DNA from 2 places in the Streptomyces sp. NPDC028331 genome. Region 2 is predicted to be linked to the other one. Evidence: riboswitches for the same ligand, from Rfam matches in the RefSeq annotation. Region 2 holds a riboswitch; the other holds the start of a gene.
The links. A riboswitch is a leader RNA that binds a small molecule or an ion and turns the genes downstream of it on or off. The one in region 2 is predicted to bind glycine.

Region 1: it holds a riboswitch for glycine, as region 2 does, so the genes downstream of both, gcvP (aminomethyl-transferring glycine dehydrogenase) here and gcvT (glycine cleavage system aminomethyltransferase GcvT) in region 2, are expected to answer to the same signal.

What each region holds. Positions count from the first base shown of each region.
Region 1 is NZ_JBVHTR010000007.1:8,879-16,182, forward strand. Features, by position in the region: gene ACZ4SW_RS11925 (MerR family transcriptional regulator) at 1-120, shown strand, start outside; gene ACZ4SW_RS11930 (DNA polymerase IV) at 176-1,561, shown strand; gene ACZ4SW_RS11935 (PRC-barrel domain-containing protein) at 1,599-1,967, opposite strand; glycine riboswitch at 2,094-2,189, shown strand; gene gcvP (aminomethyl-transferring glycine dehydrogenase) at 2,367-5,252, shown strand; gene ACZ4SW_RS11945 (DUF5999 family protein) at 5,343-5,549, opposite strand; gene ACZ4SW_RS11950 (hypothetical protein) at 6,023-6,610, opposite strand; gene ACZ4SW_RS11955 (glutamate-cysteine ligase family protein) at 7,156-7,304, shown strand, end outside.
Region 2 is NZ_JBVHTR010000026.1:79,389-86,692, reverse strand. Features, by position in the region: gene ACZ4SW_RS30465 (L-serine ammonia-lyase) at 37-1,404, opposite strand; gene glyA (serine hydroxymethyltransferase) at 1,506-2,768, opposite strand; gene gcvH (glycine cleavage system protein GcvH) at 2,783-3,160, opposite strand; gene gcvT (glycine cleavage system aminomethyltransferase GcvT) at 3,270-4,391, opposite strand; glycine riboswitch at 4,432-4,549, opposite strand; glycine riboswitch at 4,550-4,661, opposite strand; gene ACZ4SW_RS30445 (AAA family ATPase) at 5,120-5,812, shown strand; gene ACZ4SW_RS30440 (enhanced serine sensitivity protein SseB) at 5,880-6,683, shown strand; gene ACZ4SW_RS30435 (enhanced serine sensitivity protein SseB C-terminal domain-containing protein) at 6,897-7,304, shown strand, end outside.

The sequences.
Region 1 (7,304 bases), on a different contig from region 2:
TGGCGGGACGTGGAGAACGCGCTGTCCCAGTTGCACGGCGAACGTGTCGACACGGGCGAGACCATCGTGGGCCACAACCCGGCGGACGAACTGGCACGGCGGCGCAACCGGGCCGTCTGAGCGCGCGGGCCGCGGCAGGGCCGCATTGTCAGTGGCGTAGGGCAGCATCGGAGATGTGAGAACCGCGCCGACCATCCTGCATCTCGACATGGATGCCTTCTACGCCTCGGTGGAGCAGGCAGCCAAGCCGAGCCTGCGCGGGAAGGCGGTCGTCGTGGGCGGGCTGGGACCGCGCGGAGTGGTGGCCACCGCGTCGTACGAGGCGCGCGTGTTCGGGGTGCACTCGGCGATGCCCATGGGCCAGGCACGCCGGCTCGCACCCAATGCCGCGTATCTGGTACCGCGTTTCGGGCTCTACCGCAGGATCAGCGAGCAGGTGATGACGCTGTTGCGCGGCCTGTCGCCGCTGGTGGAGCCGTTGAGCCTGGACGAGGCGTTCGTGGATCTCGAGGCCGGGGGAGCCGCCTGGGACGAGGAGTCGGCGCGGCTGACCGGGGTGAAGCTGCGCGCGGACATCCGAGCCGTGACCGGGCTGACGGGGTCCGTGGGCCTCGCCGCCTCGAAGATGCTCGCCAAGATCGCGTCGGAGCAGGCGAAGCCGGACGGACTGGTGCTGATACGGCCGGGGACCGAGCGCGCGCTGCTCGGTCCACTGTCGGTGCGCACGCTGCCCGGGGTGGGCCCGGCGACAGGTGACCACCTGCGGCGGGCCGGGATCACCACGATCGACGAGATCGCCGAGGCGGGGGAGGACGAGCTCGTACGGCTGCTGGGCAAGGCGCACGGGCAGGCGCTGTACGCGATGGCGCTGGCCCACGACGAGCGGCCGGTGGTGGCCGAGCGGGAGGCCAAGTCGGTGTCCGTCGAGGACACGTACGACGTCGACATCCACGACCGCCTCCGGATCGGCCTGGAGGTGCAGCGGCTGGCGGACCGCTGTGTGCGGCGGCTCCGGGAGGCCGGGTTGTCGGGGCGCACCATCGTGCTGAAGGTGCGGAGATACGACTTCTCCACCCTGACCCGGTCCGAGACCCTGCGGGGACCCACGGACGATCCCGCGGTGGTGCGGGAGGCCGCGGCGCGGCTGCTGGAGTCCGTGGACACGACCGGCGGGGTGCGTCTGCTGGGCGTGGGGGTCAGCGGACTCGCCGACTACACGCAGGAGGATCTGTTCGCGCAGGCCCACCTGGCGGCGGCCGAGGCCGTGACGGACGAGCGGCCGGAGGCGGAGGAGGCGCCCGCCGCGGAGCCGGTGGCACCGCCCGAGCGGGTCTGGCTCGCGGGGCACGACGTCCGCCACGCCGAGTACGGGCCGGGGTGGGTGCAGGGCAGCGGGCTGGGCCGGGTGACCGTACGGTTCGAGACGCCGCAGTCGGAGCCGGGGCGGGTCCGCACGTTCAGCGTCGACGACCCCGCGCTGGAGCCGGCGGACCCGCTGCCGCTGGTGCCCGAGCTCCCGGGGACCGAGGGGCGCCCGGCCCCCACGGGGGCGGACGTCTGACCCGGGCGGGCGGGCGCGGAGTTCCGCCTCCGCCCCGTCATGTCTCGTCCGACCCCGCCAGATGGCCGAAGTCGCGGTCCGGCGGCGGTGGTGCCGACACGTCCAGGCCGTAGTGGTGGTAGAGCTGCAGCTCCTGCTCGGGGGACAGATGGCGGCCGACGCCGAAGTCGGGGGCCTCCTTGATCAGCGCGCGTTCGAAGGGGACGTACAGCGCGCCCTCGACCAGCTCGCTGGGCTCCAGGGGGACGAACGCGTCCCTGCCGAACAGGCCCGTTCGTATGGCCGCCCACTCCGGCGCACCCGTGGCGTCGTCGAGGTACACCTCGTCGATCGTGCCGATCTTGTGGCCATTGCGGTCGAACGCCTTGCGGCCGATCAGATTCCGCGGATCGATGTCGGTCTGCACGGTACCTCCAACTGGTCGCAACCCATCCGTAAGCACTACGAAAGAGCACATTCAGCAAGGCGGCCACTTGAAGATTCCCGCGCAGGCTGCCGACTCGTCCTCGCTGGTAGTCTGGCAAGCGGCTGTTGACCCCGTGCGGGAGAGTCCTCCGGAGCGATCCGGAGGCGCCGAAGGAGCAAATCCTCCCCGGAATCTCTCAGGCCCAGGTACCGCACGGACGAGGTCACTCTGGAAAGCAGGGCGGGTGTCGACGGCTTCCGCTCTCACCGACGGTGAAAGCCGGAGCGCCTTCGGGCGGACCGGTGAAGCTCTCAGGTCGAGATGACAGAGGGGGAGGCCGTCGGGGTACCCGCGCCGTGGTGCCCCTCGAAGGTCGCGTCAGACCAGGAGGCCTCCGCAATGACCGCCCAGCGCATTCCGCTCTCCGAGCTCGAACAGGGCATCCCGTTCGAGCACCGTCACATCGGCCCCGACCAGGAAGCGCGGGCCAAGATGCTCGCCCAGGTCGGCTACGGCTCGCTCGACGAGCTCACCGCCGCCGCGGTCCCCGATGTGATCAAGAACGCCGACGCCCTGGACCTGCCGGGCGCCCGCACCGAGGCCGAGGTGCTGGCCGAGCTGCGCTCCCTCGCCGACCGCAACCAGGTCCTCGACTCGATGATCGGTCTCGGCTATCACGGCACCTTCACCCCGCCGGTCATCCTGCGCAACGTCATGGAGAACCCGGCCTGGTACACCGCTTACACCCCGTACCAGCCGGAGATCTCGCAGGGCCGGCTCGAGGCGCTGCTGAACTTCCAGACGATGGTCGCCGAGCTCACCGGGCTGCCGACCTCCGGCGCGTCCCTGCTCGACGAGGGCACCGCCGCCGCGGAGGCGATGGCCCTGTCCCGGCGCATGGGCAAGAACAAGAAGGGCCTGTTCCTGGTCGACGCGGACGCGCTGCCGCAGACCATCGCGGTGATCCAGACCCGCGCCGAGCCCACCGGTGTCGAGGTCGTCGTCGCCGACCTCAGCGCCGGCATCCCGGCCGAGGTAGCCGAGCGGGAGATCAACGGCGTACTGATCCAGTACCCGGGCGCCTCCGGTGCCGTACGCGACATCAAGCCCGTCATCGACCGGGCCCATGAGCTGGGCGCCGTCGTCACCGTCGCGGCCGACCTGCTCGCGCTCACACTGCTGACGTCCCCCGGTGAGCTGGGCGCCGACATCGCCGTGGGCACCACGCAGCGCTTCGGCGTCCCGATGGGCTTCGGCGGCCCGCACGCCGGTTACATGGCGGTGCGTGAGAAGTTCGCCCGCAGCCTGCCCGGCCGGCTCGTGGGCGTCTCCGTGGACGCGGACGGCCACAAGGCCTACCGGCTCGCCCTGCAGACGCGCGAGCAGCACATCCGCCGCGAGAAGGCCACCAGCAACATCTGCACCGCGCAGGTGCTGCTCGCCGTGATGGCCGGGATGTACGCCGTCTACCACGGGCCCGAGGGACTGCGCAGCATCGCCCGGCGCACCCACCGGTACGCCACGGTCCTCGCCGCGGGCCTGAGGGCCGGCGGGGTCGAGGTCGTCCACGGCACCTACTTCGACACCGTGACCGCCCGGGTCCCGGGGCGGGCCGCCGACGTCGTCGCCGCCGCCCGGGAGAACCGCGTCAACCTGCGTCTCGTGGACGCCGACCACGTCTCGATCGCCTGCGACGAGACCACCGGGCGGGCGCAGCTGCGCGCGGTGTGGACCGCGTTCGGCGTCGGGGGCGACATCGACGCGCTGGACGCGATCACCGAGGACGCGCTCCCTCAGTCGCTGCTGCGCACCGACGACTACCTCACCCACCCGGTCTTCCACGAGCACCGCTCCGAGACCGCGATGCTGCGCTACCTGCGCAGGCTGGCCGACCGCGACTACGCGCTCGACCGCGGCATGATCCCGCTGGGCTCCTGCACCATGAAGCTCAACGCCACCACCGAGATGGAGCCGGTGACCTGGCCTGAGTTCGGCCAACTGCACCCCTTCGCGCCCGCCGAGCAGGCCGAGGGTTACCTCACGCTCATCCGTGAGCTGGAGGAACGTCTCGCCGAGGTCACCGGGTACGACAAGGTCTCCCTCCAGCCCAACGCCGGCTCCCAGGGCGAGCTGGCCGGTCTGCTGGCCGTACGCGGCTACCACCGCGCCAACGGCGACGACCAGCGCACCGTCTGCCTCATCCCGTCCTCCGCGCACGGCACCAACGCGGCCAGCGCCGTGATGGCCGGCATGAAGGTCGTCGTGGTGAAGACCGCCGAGGACGGCGAGATCGACGTGGAGGACCTGCGCGCCAAGATCGAGCAGTACCGCGACGAACTGGCGGTGCTGATGATCACGTACCCGTCCACGCACGGCGTGTTCGAGGAGCACGTCGCCGACATCTGCGCCCAGGTCCATGAGGCCGGCGGCCAGGTGTACGTCGACGGCGCCAACCTCAACGCCCTGGTCGGCCTCGCCAAGCCGGGCCACTTCGGCGGTGACGTCTCGCACCTGAACCTGCACAAGACCTTCTGCATCCCGCACGGCGGCGGCGGTCCGGGCGTCGGCCCGGTGGCCGTCCGCGAGCACCTGGCCCCCTACCTGCCGAACCACCCGCTGCAGCCCGCCGCCGGTCCGGAGACGGGCGTCGGCCCGATCTCCGCCGCCCCCTGGGGCTCCGCGGGCATCCTGCCGATCTCGTGGGCGTACGTCCGGCTCATGGGCGGCGAGGGCCTCAAGCGCGCCACGCAGGTGGCCGTGCTGTCCGCCAACTACATCGCCAAGCGTCTGGAGCCGCACTACCCGGTCCTCTACACCGGGCCCGGCGGCCTGGTCGCACACGAGTGCATCATCGACCTGCGGCCGCTGACCAAGGCCACCGGTGTGAGCGTGGACGATGTGGCCAAGCGGCTGATCGACTACGGCTTCCACGCGCCGACGATGTCGTTCCCGGTGGCAGGCACGCTGATGATCGAGCCCACCGAGTCGGAGGACCTGGCCGAACTGGACCGGTTCTGCGACGCGATGATCGCCATCCGGGCGGAGATCGAGAAGGTCGGCTCGGGCGAGTGGCCGGCCGACGACAACCCGCTGGGCAACGCGCCGCACACAGCGGCCGCGCTGGGCGGGGAGTGGAAGCACGCCTACACGCGTGAGGAGGCCGTCTTCCCGGCCGGTGTGTCGGCCGCGGACAAGTACTGGCCGCCGGTGCGCCGCATCGACCAGGCCTTCGGCGACCGGAACCTGGTCTGCTCCTGCCCGCCGTTGGACGCCTACGCGGACTGATCGCCTTCGGGCATGCGTCGGGGCCGGTACGGAGCGCGTGTCTCCGGCCGGCCCCTGGTGTGTCAGGACAGCGGATGCCCTGGTGTGCGCTCAGGCGGCGGTCATCACCTGGTCGGTGCCCAGCGGGCGGTGCGGGGCGATGATCTGGCCGTCGGGCAGAAGCTCACCGGTGTCCTCGAAGAGGAGCACGCCGTTGCACAGCAGGCTCCATCCCTGCTCCGGGTGGTGCGCCACGAGACGGGCGGACTCCCGGTCGGCGGATTCGGCGGTCGGGCACGGTGGCTGGTGCTGGCACATGGTGGTGGGGATCTTTCGCTCTGTCGGTATGTGTGAGATGGCTGTCGTGTCTGTCCCGCGGCTTGTGGTGTCGCTCATCGCCGCCCCCCGTCGGTCATACGTCGGTCAGGAACCCAGTGTTGCCCCACGGGCGTCGATCCGCAGGGATTTCGCAGCACCGCTTCTCACAGGTTCATGACGCATCCCCCGACCGGACGGTTCAGCCCTACCGCACGGTCACTTCGGATGGTTCTCGGTGGCCGGAAGGGGCTAGTTCGTGCGGGCCGACCCGCACGTCGGTCCTCGTACGAGCGCGATCGGGCACGAACGAGCAACGGTGACGGGAGCCGTCCGGCACGAAGGAGCAACTGTGCCTGGAGCTGCTCGGGCACGAACGAGCGACCGTGACGGGAGCTGTTCGGTACCCCGAACACGTGACGTGCCCCGCGGCCGTCTCCGGCGGCGGGGCACGGTGTCAAGGGGACCCTCGGAACCTACGCGGGCTGGCCGAGCAGCGGGGTGCGGGTGACCCGGTGGGTCAGGACCGGCAGGAGATCGGCGACGCGGTGCGGGCGGTGCGCCGCGATGCCGGGCGGCGCGGGGGCGAGCGGCACCAGCAGGTCGGTCGCGGCGGGATGGCCCGTCGCGCCGTCGGCGGTGCAGTCGCCGTGCAGCCACAGCGTGAGCATGTACAGCTCCGGCACGGACAGCAGCCGGGCCTGGTAGGGCTGTGTCAGCGAGGCCTCCGCCTGGAGCACGGCACGCTCGGTGGCGGCCACGTAGGGGCCCTCGAAGAAGCGTGAGAAGGCCCAGCCGTCGGGCGTCAGCATGGTCTCGGCGGCGGCCACGGCGCGGCCCCCGGAGCGGATGAGGAAGCGCCACCCGGCGAGTCGGGTGGCGGCGGTGCCGGCCGGGGTGATCCGGTCCAGGACATGGACGGGCAGCGGAAGCTCGGGGGTCGCAGGTCCCTGGGCGGAGCGCAGGGAGGGAGTGGGAGCCTCCCGGACCGCGGTGGGGGAACCGAGTGCCGTGAGGACGGAACGGAGAGCGGGCGCGGGAGCCTGAGGGACATGCAGCTGCATGGTGGGTCGCCTCTCATTCGACAGGCACAGGGGCGCGAGGGCGTGGTGGGGCGGGCGGACGGCGCTGTCAGCTCTCGGGGTCAGAGGGAGGGAAGGGAATTACCGAGCCCGGACGAATGGCGGCGCTTTGACGACAGGGCCCAGAACCGTGAGCGCCAACTCTCTGCCCCGTGCGCAAAGTTTATACGACGCGTGTTCATACACTGTTTCATCGGGGCGACGATCTTATGGCGGCAAGGTGATATCCGGACGCCGAAAAAGCGGGGTTCGTCCCAGTCTTGGACAGGCGTCAGGGCGGCGACCTCGGAATACTTGTCCTTAGCGGTCGGCCGATTCTCGTCGGCGTTTTTCACGACTCGGTTGCACCGTGAAACTGCGCCTTGCCCCATGCCTCGTGAATGTGCCCGGCGGTGCGCGGCCTCCAGCGTAGCGGGTGACGGTCGACACCTGGACGTTATCGATCGCGTTGCCTGGGCATCATCCCCCGTGACCCGGGACAGCAGCGGCCGTGACATCGGCCTGCCCATCTCAGGAGGGACGCTTCGATGGGAGAGAAGGTCGTGGCAGGGCCGTTCGACCTGTCCGATCGCCAGCACTACCGCGACAAGCTCAGGCAGTGCCTCGCGGGACTCGCGCGACTGCTGGAGGAGAAGCGGTTCGATCGCCCCAAGAACCTGATGGGCCTGGAGATCGA
Region 2 (7,304 bases):
TGAAAGACACGAACGCGCTGGTCAGGGACTACTTCCCTAGCACTCGATGATGTTCACCGCGAGCCCGCCCCGCGCCGTCTCCTTGTACTTGACGCTCATGTCCGCGCCGGTCTCCTTCATCGTCTTGATGACCTTGTCGAGGGAGACCTTGTGCGAGCCGTCGCCGCGCATCGCCATGCGGGCCGCCGTGACCGCCTTCACCGCGGCCATGCCGTTGCGCTCGATGCACGGGATCTGGACCAGACCGCCGACCGGGTCGCAGGTCAGGCCGAGGTTGTGCTCCATGCCGATCTCGGCCGCGTTCTCCACCTGCTCCGGCGTGCCGCCCAGCACCTCCGCCAGCGCGCCCGCAGCCATGGAGCAGGCCGAGCCGACCTCGCCCTGGCAGCCGACCTCCGCGCCGGAGATGGACGCGTTCTCCTTGAAGAGCATGCCGATCGCTCCCGCGGCGAGCAGGAAGCGGACGACCCCGTCCTCGTCCGCGCCGGGCACGAAGTTGATGTAGTAGTGCAGGACCGCCGGGATGATGCCCGCGGCGCCGTTCGTGGGCGCGGTCACGACCCGGCCGCCGGCCGCGTTCTCCTCGTTCACCGCCATCGCGTAGAGCGTGATCCACTCCATCGCGCGGGCCGTCGGGTCGCCCTCGGCGCGAAGCTGGCGCGCGGTGACGGCCGCGCGGCGACGCACCTTCAGACCGCCCGGCAGGATGCCCTCCCGGGACATGCCGCGCGCCACGCACTCCCGCATCACCTGCCAGATCTCCAGCAGGCCGACCCGGATCTCCTCCTCGCCGCGCCAGGCCCGCTCGTTCTCCAGCATCAGGGAGGAGATCGACAGGCCCGTCTCCTTCGTCAGACGCAGCAGCTCGTCGCCCGTGCGGAAGGGGTACTTCAGGACCGTGTCGTCGAGCTTGATGCGGTCGGCGCCCACCGCGTCCTCGTCCACGACGAAGCCGCCGCCGACCGAGTAGTACGTCTTGGAGAGCAGCTCCGCGCCGGAAGCGTCGTACGCCCATATCGTCATGCCGTTGGCGTGGTACGGCAGGGCCTTGCGGCGGTGCAGGACCAGGTCGTCGTCGAAGGAGAAGGGGATCTCGTGCTCGCCGAGCAGCTTCAGGCGGCCCGCCGCCCTGATCTCCTCCACCCGCTCGTCGGCCCTCTCGACGTCCACCGTGCGCGGGGAGGCACCCTCCAGGCCGAGCAGGACCGCCTTCGGGGTGCCGTGGCCGTGGCCGGTCGCGCCGAGGGAGCCGTACAGCTCGCAGCGCACGGACGCCACCCGGGCCAGCAGGTCCTCGTTGCGCAGCCGACGGACGAACATGCGCGCCGCGCGCATCGGACCGACCGTGTGGGAGCTGGACGGGCCGATGCCGATCGAGAACAGGTCGAAGACCGAGATGGCCACGGGTGACTCCTCAATACGGGGGTGGTGCGAAAGGCGGTACAGGGATGCGGGCACCGCGCACGCCGGTACTCCCAGTGTGCGCGGTGCCCCGCAAAAGTGACTTACTTGTTCAGACCCGGGTACAGCGGGTGCTTGTCGGCCAGGGCCTTCACCCGGGCCTTCAGCGCCTCGGCGTCGTAGGACGGCTTGAGCGCCTCGGCGATGACGTCCGCGACCTCCGCGAAGTCCTCGGCCGTGAAGCCGCGGGTGGCCAGGGCGGGCGTGCCGATGCGCAGACCGGAGGTCACCATCGGCGGGCGCGGGTCGTTCGGGACCGCGTTGCGGTTGACCGTGATGCCGACCTCGTGCAGGCGGTCCTCGGCCTGCTGCCCGTCCAGCTCGGAGTCGCGCAGGTCGACCAGGATCAGGTGCACGTCCGTGCCGCCGGTCAGAACGTTCACCCCGGCCTCGCGGGCGTCGGCGGCCGTCAGCCGCTCGGCGAGGATCTTCGCGCCCTCGACCGTACGGCGCTGGCGCTCGCGGAACTCCTCCGACGCGGCGACCTTGAAGGACACCGCCTTGGCCGCGATCACATGCTCCAGGGGGCCGCCCTGGAAGCCCGGGAAGACGGAGGAGTTCAGCTTCTTCGCGAACTCCTTCTTCGCCAGGATGATGCCGCCGCGGGGTCCGCCGAGGGTCTTGTGGGTCGTGGAGGTGACCACATCCGCGTACTCCACCGGGTTCGGGTGCAGTCCCGCCGCGACCAGGCCGGCGAAGTGCGCCATGTCGACCCAGAGGTACGCCTCGACCTCGTCGGCGATCCGGCGGAACTCGGCGAAGTCGAGCTGTCGCGGGTACGCCGACCAGCCGGCGATGATCACCTTCGGGCGGTGCTCCTTGGCGAGCCGCTCGACCTCGGCCATGTCGACCAGGCCGGTCTCGTCCACGTGGTACGCGACCACGTCGAACTGCTTGCCGGAGAAGTTCAGCCGCATGCCGTGGGTCAGGTGACCGCCGTGCGCCAGGTCCAGACCGAGGATGGTGTCCCCGGGCTGGGCGAGGGCGAACAGCGCCGCCTGGTTCGCGGAGGCGCCGGAGTGGGGCTGCACGTTGGCGTACTCGGCGCCGAACAGCTCCTTGATCCGGTCGATGGCGATCTGCTCGGCGACGTCGACGTGCTCGCAGCCGCCGTAGTAGCGGCGGCCCGGGTAGCCCTCGGCGTACTTGTTGGTGAGGACCGAGCCCTGCGCCTCCATGACCGCCAGCGGGGCGAAGTTCTCGGAGGCGATCATCTCCAGGGTGGACTGCTGCCGGTGCAGCTCGGCGTCGACCGCGGCGGCCACATCCGGGTCGAGCTCGTGCAGGGGCGTGTTCAGGAGGGTCATCTGCGGGTCCGTTCTCAGCCGGCGATGTGGGCGTCGTACTCGTCGGCGGACAGCAGGTCGGCCGGCTCCTCGGAGATGCGCACCTTGAACAGCCAGCCGCCCTCGAACGGCTCGGAGTTCACCAGCGACGGGTCGTTGACCACGTCCTCGTTGACCTCCGTGATCTCGCCGGTGACCGGGGAGTACAGGTCGCTGACCGACTTGGTCGACTCCAGCTCGCCGCAGGTCTCACCCGCGGTCACCGTGTCGCCGACCTCCGGGAGCTGGACGAAGACGACGTCGCCGAGGGCGTTGGCCGCGTGCTCCGTGATGCCGACCGTCGCAACGCCGTCCTGGGCGTCCGACAGCCACTCGTGCTCCTTGCTGTAGCGGAGCTGCTGGGGGTTGTTCATGGCCTGGATTCTCCTGTACGCGGGGGAGTGGTGGTGAAGGGAGTACTTCTGGAGACGTGCGTGAGCACGGCGGAGGTGCGCGGGATCGCGTCACCCGCCCGCCGAGTGGCTACTTCCGGCGCTTGTAGAACGGCAGCGCCACGACCTCGTGGGGCTCGTGGCTGCCCCGGATGTCCACCCCGACCCCGGGTGTGCCCGGCGCGGAGTGCGCGGCGTCGACGTACGCCATCGCGATCGGCCTGCCCAGCGTGGGGGAGGGCGCCCCGGAGGTGACCTCGCCGATCACCTCGCCGCCCGCGACGACCGGGTATCCGGCCCGCGGCACGCGCCGGCCGTCGGCGACCAGGCCGACGAGGACGCGCGGCGGGTTCTCCTGCGCACGGGACGCGGCCTCCTCCAGCGCGGCGCGCCCGACGAAGTCGCCCTCCTTCTCGAACTTCACCACCCGGCCGAGCCCGGCGTCGAAGGGCGTCAGCGAGGTGCTGAGCTCGTGCCCGTACAGCGGCATGCCCGCCTCCAGGCGCAGCGTGTCCCGGCAGGAGAGCCCGCAGGGGATCAGACCGACGGGCGCGCCGGCCTCGGTCAGCGCCCGCCACAGCTGCTCGGCGTGCTCGGGCGCGACGAACAGCTCGAAGCCGTCCTCGCCGGTATAGCCGGTGCGCGCGATGAGGGCGGGGACGCCCGCGACCGTGCCGGGCAGGCCCGCGTAGTACTTCAGGCCGTCGAGGACGGCGTCGGTGAGGGACTTCAGGATGCCGGGGGACTCGGGGCCCTGGACGGCGATCAGCGCGTAGGCGTCCCGGTCGTCGCGGACCGCGGCGGCGAAGCCCGCGGCGCGCTCGGTCAGCGCGTCCAGCACCACCTGGGCGTTGGAGGCGTTGGCCACGACCATGTACTGCGCGTCGGCGAGCCGGTAGACGATCAGGTCGTCCAGGATGCCGCCGTCCTCCCGGCAGATCATGGTGTAGCGGGCGCGGCCCACACGGACGGAGGCGATGTCGCCGACCAGCGCCTGGTTGAGGAACCGGTCCGCCTCGGGGCCGGTCACCGTGATCTCGCCCATGTGCGACAGGTCGAACAGCCCCGCCTTGGTGCGGACGGCGACGTGCTCGTCGCGCTCGGAGCCGTACCTGAGGGGCATGTCCCAGCCGGCGAAGTCGGTCATCGTCGCGCCGAGCGAACGATGCAGGGCATCGAGCGCGGTACGGCGCAGGGGGCTACTACTGCTCATCGGTTGTGCTCCCAAGGCAGGGCAGGACGGGCGAGGTCGGTCCTCCCCATCTGTCATCGGAACCTGAGAGGTTCGCCATGAACGCCCCCGCGCGGCGGGTCGTCACGGCTTGCACCTTGGGTGGAGCCACGGCGAAGCGGCCCGCTTTCCAGATGTGCCTCGCCCGCGCGGTATCGGGGCCTGAGAGATTCAAGGGAGGGACTTGCTCCTTCGGCGCCCGGGCCCACGTACGTACCCCGTACGTCCCCGGAACTCTCCCGCGCGGATTCAAGCGGCCGGTATGCAGTTGGCGCGCACATCATTGCACGCCTCGCCCGGTCGCGGCAGGCCGCATGGGCAACCGGTCCCGGGCCGCGTCGGTGACGGGCTTCGGGGCGCGCCGGGACTAGCTTCGGGTCACGCCGGGGACGGCTTCGGGCCGTGGCGGGATGGGCTGAAGGTCGTGCCGGGGACGGCTTCGGGCCCTGGCGGGACGGGCTGAAGGTCGTGCCGGGGACGGCTTCGGGTCACGCCGGGGACGGGCTTCGGGTCGCGCCGGGGGACGGATCAGGGTCGCGCCGGGACCGGTTCCCGCGGCGTCCGTACGGGCTCCGGCCACGCCGGCGACCGGCTTCCGGTCGTATCTGTAACCGGCTTGTGGCGGTACGCGCACGAAATCGCAAGACGTCTTCCATTACCTTCTCTTTACATTCGGCGGGGATGGGACTTCCTGACCGCAAGGGAGGACGATCACGGTGAACAGGACGACGGCGTACGCCACGACCACGGGTGTCGCGGTACCCCGGCAGCCCGGAGCCCCGGCCCGGGCTGCCGGCGCACCGGTGCCGGCGCCGGTGGTCCGGGATCTGCGCGACCGCGGGGGCCGCAGTCCGTACGGGCTCACCTTCGGCGTCCGCGACCTCGTCGTGGTCACCGGCCTGCCCGGCAGCGGCAAGTCCACACTCATGCGGCGCGCGGTGCGCGGCGCATGCGTCGACTCCCAGGACACCCGCGACCGCTGGGACGCGCGCCTGGCCCGGTTCCTGCCGTACGCGGTCTACCGCCCCCTGGTCCGCCTGGCGCACTACGCGGGCCTGCGCCGCGCCCTGCGTGCCGGCACCGGGGTCGTCGTGCACGACTGCGGCACCCAGACGTGGGTGCGTACCTGGCTGGCCCGCGAGGCCCGGCGCCGCGGCGGCACCCTGCACCTGGTCCTGCTCGACGTCGCCGAGGACACCGCCCTGGACGGCCAGCGGCAGCGTGGCCGAGGCGTCTCCCGGTACGCCTTCCTGCGGCACCGTCGCGCCACCCGGCACCTGCTGCGCGCCGTGGAGGGGGGCCGGCTCCCGGAGGGCTGCGGCTCGGCGGTCCTGCTCGACCGGGACGCGGCGGACGTGCTGCGCCGGATCGACTTCGCGGACTGGGCGGAAGGAGCGGAATGAATCGCCCGGTCCGTGCACCCGTTAGCCTTTTCGCCACACCAGAGGTACTCGGCAGGTGATGAGGCAGATGGACTTCCCGGCGGACCTTCCCGCGGGCTTCCCCCCGGACTTCCCGGCACAGGCGCACCCCCATCCGCACGGCGGATGGCCGGGCAACGAACTGGAGGAGGTGCTCTCCGCCTCCCTCGGCATGCCCGCGGCGGGCGGCCGGATCATCGAGGTGCTCGGCCGCAGCTTCCTGTGGGTGCCGCTGCCGAACGGCGGCGGCCCGCACAGCGGCCCCCTCGACCTGCCCACCCTGGAGATCGAGGGCCAGGCGTACGTCCCGGTGTTCAGCTCGGAGGAGCAGTTCCGCCACGTCGCGGGCGGCCACATGTCGTACACGATCGCGCCCGCCGTCGAGTTCGCCCGCGGGCTGCCCCCGCAGGTCGGCATCGCGGTCAACCCGGAGGGCGTGGTCGGCATACCCCTGCCGCCCGACGCGGTGGCCGAACTGTGCCGGGTCGGACGCACCCCGCTGGACGGCCCCGCGAGCGGCGGCCGCGTCCGCCTCTTCGAGCCGGACTGGCAGGACGACCCGGTGGACTTCCTCGCCGCCGCGTCCGCCGAGTTCGCGGGGATCGGCGTGGTCCGTACGGCACGCCGCTGCCTCGCCGCCATCGAGACGGCGGACCCGGTGTTGTTCGTCGGCGTGGAACTCTCCCAGTGGGAGGGCGACCTCCGCGCCCTCCCCATGGACGCCCTGGGCCGCGCCCTGGCCAAGGCGGCGGTCCCCTGGCCGGTCAACCTCGTCCTCCTGGACGTGACCGATGACCCGGTGGCCGAGTGGATGAGGGAACAGGTCCGGCCGTTCTACCAGCACGGCTACTGAGCAGGGCGTCCCGTCAAGGGCGCCCCCTCAGGGGCGCGGGGAACTGGGCGCCCGGCCATGAACGACCCGCGCCCGCCGACCGGCAGCAGACCCCGAGCTCCTGGACACCGCGGCCGGCGGCAGCCACCCCGCACCGGCTGTCAGCGGACCCGCCTAACCTGGTTTCATATGCGGAGCACATCGTCAGCGAAGGGGCGGTAAAGGGTGAGCGGGGTGAGCGCGAGCGGCACCGCGGCCGGCCAGGTCGAGCACATGCTGCGCCAGGTGACGCCCGGGCGTTACGACGCCTACGAGGCGCTCCTGCAGGCGCTCGCGACCCCGTCCACCGGCAGGGTCTGGATGCTGCTGTGGCAGGGCCAGGCCGGCTCGCCCGACGCCCAGTACGCGACCATGGAGGTGGACGGCCACGGCTACGCGCCCTGCGTCACCTCGGCCCAGGAACTCTCGGCCAGCGGCTGGACCCGCTCCTACGAGGTGATCGACGGCGCCGACGTGGCCCGCGCCCTCTACCCCGGTCACTACGGCCTGTGGCTCAATCCGCACGCCCCCGGCGGCGGCGTCGGCATCCCCTGGCCGGACCTGCGCCGCATCGCCGCCGGCCTGGAGCGCCAGCCCGCGGGC